2 regions of the Erwinia magellanica genome follow, and region 1 is predicted to be linked to the other one. Evidence: predicted binding sites of a transcription regulator. Region 1 holds the regulator's gene; the other holds the start of a gene.
What was found. The regulator PurR, encoded in region 1, represses purine synthesis genes. The targets are predictions, from matches to a motif close to CANGCAAACGTTTGCNTG.
Positions count from the first base shown of each region.

Region 1 (3,129 bases):
CTTCCCTTCAAAAAAATTGCAGGCAGCTTATGTGGTCAGAACACGCTTTGGAAGTTGTTGATGCCGTTGCCCGTTCGGGCAGTTTCACCGCAGCCGCGGCTGAGCTGCACCGCGTTCCCTCCGCTATCAGCTATACCGTGCGGCAGCTGGAGGAGTGGCTGGCAGTACCCCTGTTTGAACGGCGGCACCGGGATGTGGTGCTGACCGAAGCGGGACGGGTATTTGTGCAGGAAGGGCGAAGTGTTATCAAAAAAATGCTCGCCACCCGGCGGCAGTGTCAGCAGGTGGCCAACGGCTGGCGTGGACAGATCAATATTGCCGTCGATCGGATAGTCAAACCTCAGCGCACGCGCCAGCTGGTGGTGGACTTTTACCGCCATTTCCCCGACATGGAGCTGCATCTGTCGCCAGAGGTGTTCAACGGCGTCTGGGATGCGCTGGCCGATGGCAGGGTTGATGTGGCCATTGGGGCTACTCAGGCTATACCTGTGGGCGGCCGTTTTGCCTTTCGCGATATGGGAGCACTGAACTGGCGCTGCGTGGTGGGAGCAGATCATCCTCTGGCGCAGCACCGGGAGCAGGTTATCAGCGAAGAGGCGATCCGGGAATGGCCCTCGCTGGTGCTGGAGGACACCTCGCGAGCGCTCCCCAAACGAACAACCTGGACCCTGGATAATCAGCGGCGGCTGGTGGTGCCAGATTGGGAAAGTGCTTTCGACTGTCTGTCAGCCGGGCTGTGCGTGGGCATGGTACCGGGACATTTTGCCCGGCCTCTGTTGAAACAGGGCACACTGCACGAGCTAAAGCTGGCAGCCAGTTTCCCCGACAGCCCCTGCTGCGTCAGCTGGTCTGAACAACAGGCGTCACCGGCGCTGAGCTGGCTACTCGATTATCTGGGTGAGAGCGATACGCTGAACAGCGAATGGCTGCGCGAAGAGGAGTAAAAAGCCTGAACAGCGCAAGCCGGGGGTAAAATATGCCCCTGGCTTGCAGCAGGAAAGAGGCAGGCAGAAGGCTTAGCGGCGGTAATCCAGGAAAGGACCGTCAGCGACCGAGCGACGTTCGATCAGGGAAGGATGTACCTCAATGGTCTGCGGATCTTCCCGTTTGCTGGTGATACGGTCCAGCAGCATATCGAAAGCGGTCTCGCCTAAGCGCTCTTTAGGCTGATGAACGGTAGTCAGTGCTGGTGTAAAGTAACGGGCGTTGCGCACGTTATCATAACCGATCACCGATATATCCTGCGGAACCCGTAACCCCATCTCGTCCGCAGCGCAAATGGCGCCCATGGCCATGACGTCACCGCCACAAAAGACCGCCGTTGGTCGCTGTTTCTGCGATAAAATCTGCTGCATCGCCTGATAGCCAGACTCCGGTTCGAAATCTCCCTGCACCAGCCACTCTTTACGGAGCGTAATATTGGCTTCAGCCAGCGCCTTCAGGAAGCCGGCATGGCGGCCGCCACCGGTATTGCGCTCCATTTGTCCGGGGATCACGCCGATATCGCGGTGACCCCGATCGATCAGGTAGCGCCCGGCCAGATAGCCGCCCTCAAAAGCGTTATCCAGCACGGTATCGGTGAAGTCTCCGCGAGACTCGCCCCAGTCCATAACGACCATCGGGATATTGCGGTTCTCTTCCAGCATTTTGATCAGCGGATCGGGATACTCAGAGCACATCACCAGCAGACCGTCCACGCGCTTTTGCGCCATCATCGACAGATAGGCCTGCTGCTTTTGCAGATCGTTATGGGCATTGCCCAGGATCAGGGTATAGCCTTTTGCGAAACAGCGGTTTTCCACCGCTTCAATAATCTCGGCAAAGTAGGGCGCTTCGCTGGAGGTGGCTAACAGACCAATAGTTCTGGTGTGATTAACCTTAAGGCTGCGGGCCACTGCACTGGGGGAATAGTGCAGCGATTTAATTGCAGCCCAGACGGCCTCCCGCGTCTCTTCGGCGACAAAGCGGGTTTTATTGATGACGTGGGAGACGGTGGTGGTCGACACCCCGGCCTGCTTTGCCACATCTTTAATTGTTGCCATGAACTAGCTACTCCTGCGCTTATCTCAACGTGTTGATAAGCCTGTTGTTAATCGTTTGCCTGAAAAGAGTAAAACCTGACGTCTTAAATCGGTTTAAGTTGCTGTCGGATTCGTCAGGAAGGAAAAGAGTGGTCGTCCGCAGAATTGTGACTGAGCGGACGTTGCGCAACAAAAAGAATTCTAACAAGGCTGAGCAGAGAAAACGAGATTTTTACCGATAAGTATGGGAAAATTGATAACACTATTAACTGTAGGGCTATTCAGAGGATATATGGATACCGATTTAAAGTTCTCATTACTGACCACGGTTTGCGCTTTGGTGATGATTATGGCGTTCAGCTTTACCGCCATCATGCACTAACTATAAAAGGGGCCTGATCGCAGGCCCTTTATAACGCTTAGCGGATGGTTTTCGGCGTCATCATCCGACGGGCGCCAATATAGTGACGCTGCCAGTAATCCTCGCCCAGCGCGCTTACCTGAATATCCTTGCCGGTACGGGGGGACTGAATGAACTTACCGTCACCCAGATAGACGCCAACATGGTCAGCAACCCCGCGTCCATTAATGCGGAAGAAGACCAAATCCCCTTTTTCCAGCTCATCACGTTTGATCGAGGCGGCATCGCGCAGATGATACATTTCGTTAGCGGTGCGCGGGATTTTAAACTTCACCAAATCCTTATAGGCATACCAGACCAGCCCGCTACAGTCGAAGCCGGTTTTTGGTGAGGTTCCGCCCCATTGATAGGGTTTACCCAGCTGGCCCATCAGTTTGTTCATCGCAGTTTCACGAGCTTTCTGATAGCGGGCACGATGCGCCTTGCTCAACTTCAGCGGTGCCGGGTCGAGATCGGCTGTCAGCGCTTCCATTTGTGCTGCTTTACCGCGATGCCGTCCGTAACGCTTTTTACTGCCATTAACGCTTTTCTTTTTATATCTGCCGGGAGTAACGGCGGCCGTTGCCGGAGAGGCTTTCTTTTTAAGCTTGAGCTTTGACACGGAGGTTAAGCGGGATTTCTTGCTGGTGGTCTCTTTAACTTTTTTTGTGGAGCTTGCTTTAACCGGCCTGCGTTTACGTCGCTCAT
Region 1 covers NZ_JBCHVC010000001.1:905,643-908,771, forward strand. The annotation lists gene punR (DNA-binding transcriptional activator PunR) at 30-944, shown strand; gene purR (HTH-type transcriptional repressor PurR) at 1,017-2,042, opposite strand; gene cydH (cytochrome bd-I oxidase subunit CydH) at 2,314-2,403, shown strand; gene AAH450_RS04185 (C40 family peptidase) at 2,441-3,129, opposite strand, start outside.

Region 2 (3,129 bases), on a different contig from region 1:
GCCAATATCCTGCACATCATCTGGGTGGATGAGGAATACAACATGGTGGCGATGCAGGAGCAGAAAAAGTACCAGCGTGTCTCTGGCGTGAAATTCGGGCCGGTTGATTTCAAAGCCTATGCCGAGGCGTTTGGCGCGGCAGGCTTTGCCGTGGAGAGCGCGGCAGCGCTGGAACCTACGCTGCGTAAAGCGATGGATGTGCAGGGGCCTGCTGTGGTAGCGGTGCCGGTCGACTATGCCGACAACCCGATGCTGATGGGCCAGCTGCATCTGAGTCAAATTCTTTAATTACCGTTCAGGGAGTAGAGATGAAAACGAAAGTAGCGTTAGTGACCGGCAGCGGTCAGGGAATTGGCAGAGCGATTGCCCTCCGGCTGGCAAAAGATGGTTTCGCCGTTGCCGTGGCAGACTTCAACAGCCAGACGGCACGCCAGGTTGCCGACGAGATTGTCGCGCAGGGAGGGAAAGCGTTAGCCGTTACGGTGGATGTTTCCGACCGCGATCGGGTATTTGCCGCTGTTGAGCAGGCCCGTAAAGAGTTGGGAGGCTTTGACGTCATCGTTAACAATGCCGGAATAGCACCCACCACGCTTATTGAAGAGATCACGCCGGAAATTGTCGATAAAGTTTACGCAATCAACGTAAAAGGGGTGATCTGGGGCATTCAGGCTGCGGTGAAAGCCTTTAAGGCTGAAGGGCATGGCGGCAAGATCATCAATGCCTGTTCTCAGGCGGGGCATGTGGGTAACCCGGAACTGGCGATTTACAGCTCCAGTAAGTTTGCGGTACGTGGGTTAACACAAACCGCTGCGCGCGATCTGGCTCCGGCTGGCATCACCGTGAACGGCTACTGTCCGGGAATCGTGAAAACGCCGATGTGGGAAGAGATCGATCGTCAGATTTCCAGCGCAGCAGGTAAGCCAGCGGGGTATGGCACAGCTGAATTTGCCAAACGCATCACTCTGGGCCGTCTCTCTGAGCCAGAAGATGTCTCCGCCTGTGTCTCCTTCCTGGCTGGCCCCGATTCTGACTATATGACCGGCCAGTCTCTGCTGATTGATGGCGGTATGGTCTTCAATTAATTCCGCTGCACATGGCCGGTTGCTGCCGGCCACTTCTTGCCGATCTCCCGTTTAGCTGTGCCTAAGTCAAACTTCGTCACAGGACAGCGAAACGTTTCGATGGCGATCACAATTTCACACTTTGCTCGTTGTTTTCCCTTCTGCCTCTCATACACTCCCGATCAGCGAAACGTTTCGCTCTGGAGTGAAAGATGAAAAAAGGCACCTTACTGAATTCTGAAATTTCGTCGCTGGTTTCCCGCCTGGGGCATACCGACAGCGTGGTGGTGGGCGATGCTGGTCTGCCGATCCCGGCCGGACCGCAGCGCATCGATCTGGCGCTGACGCAGGGTATCCCGAGCTTTATGCAGGTGGTGAAAACTGTTACGGAAGAGATGCAGGTAGAAAGCGCCATCATCGCGGAAGAGATCAAAACCCATAATCCTCAACTCCACAATGAGCTGTTAGCCCTGCTCGACTTGCTGCAACAACATCAGGGAAACACCCTTTCTATTCAGTACGTCACTCATGAACAGTTCAAACAGCAAACCCAGCGCAGCCAGGCGGTGATCCGCAGCGGGGAGTGTTCTCCCTTCGCGAATATTATCCTTTGTGCTGGCGTGACCTTCTGAGGCCATGATGCAACCTTTACTGCAACTGCAAGGCATTGATAAATCCTTTCCAGGCGTGAAAGCGCTCTCTGGTGCCGCGCTCTCGGTTTTTCCGGGCAGGGTGATGGCGCTGGTGGGTGAAAACGGTGCCGGGAAATCCACCATGATGAAAGTGATGACCGGCATCTATGCACGTGACGCCGGCAGCATTCACTGGCTGGGTAACGAGGTCTCTTTTAACGGGCCTAAAGCGTCGCAGGAAGCGGGAATTGGCATTATCCATCAGGAGCTGAACCTTATCCCGCAGCTCAGTATTGCGGAAAATATCTTCCTGGGCCGTGAGTTTGTGAACGCCATCGGGCGTATCCAGTGGAAGAAGATGCACGCCGAAGCGGAGGTGCTGTTAAAGCGGCTGAATCTGCGCTTCAGCAGCCATACGCTGGTGGGCGATCTCTCAATTGGCGATCAGCAAATGGTCGAAATTGCCAAAGTCCTGAGCTATCAATCCAGAGTGATAGTGATGGATGAACCTACCGATGCGCTGACCGATACCGAAACTGCTTCGCTTTTCCGCGTGATCCGCGAGCTGAAGGCGCAGGGCTGCGGCATTGTTTATATCTCGCATCGTATGAAGGAGATCTTTGAGATCTGCGATGACGTCACCATTTTCCGCGACGGCCAGTTTATCGCTGAGCGTGAAGTTGATTCGCTCAATGAGGATTCGCTGATTGAAATGATGGTAGGGCGCAAGCTGGAAGAGCAGTATCCGCGCCTGGATAAAGCGCCGGGTGAGGTTCGCCTGAAGGTTGAGCACCTTACCGGGCCTGGGGTGAATGACGTGAGCTTCACTTTACGCAAAGGTGAAATCCTCGGCGTAGCCGGACTGATGGGCGCAGGGCGTACCGAATTAATGAAGGTGCTTTATGGCGCGCTGCCGCGGAATAAAGGCCGCATCCAGCTGGATGGCAAAGAGGTGGTCACCCGTTCCCCCGAAGAAGGGCTGCAACACGGCATCGTTTATATCTCTGAAGACCGCAAGCGCGACGGGCTGGTGCTGGGCATGTCGGTAAAAGAGAACATGTCGCTGACGGCGCTGGACTACTTCAGCCATCGCGGCGGTCGGCTGAAGCATGCCGAAGAACAGCTGGCGGTCAGCGACTTTATCAAACTCTTTAACGTCAAAACGCCTTCAATGGAGCAACCCATTGGGCTGCTCTCCGGCGGTAATCAGCAAAAGGTCGCTATCGCCCGTGGGCTGATGACCCGTCCAAAAGTGCTGATTCTGGATGAACCGACCCGCGGCGTGGACGTGGGGGCAAAGAAAGAGATTTATCAGTTAATTAATCAGTTCAAAGAGGAAGGGCTGAGCATCATTCTCGTTTCCTCTGAAATGCCAGAGGTACTGGGCATGAGCGATCGCGTGCTGGTGATGCACGAAGGCCGCCTGAGCGGAGATT
Region 2 covers NZ_JBCHVC010000004.1:532,733-535,861, forward strand. The annotation lists gene alsS (acetolactate synthase AlsS) at 1-288, shown strand, start outside; gene AAH450_RS16930 ((S)-acetoin forming diacetyl reductase) at 309-1,082, shown strand; gene rbsD (D-ribose pyranase) at 1,274-1,693, shown strand; gene rbsA (ribose ABC transporter ATP-binding protein RbsA) at 1,701-3,129, shown strand, end outside.
Region 2: the regulator PurR is predicted to act here: its motif matches at 1,245-1,262, upstream of rbsD (D-ribose pyranase).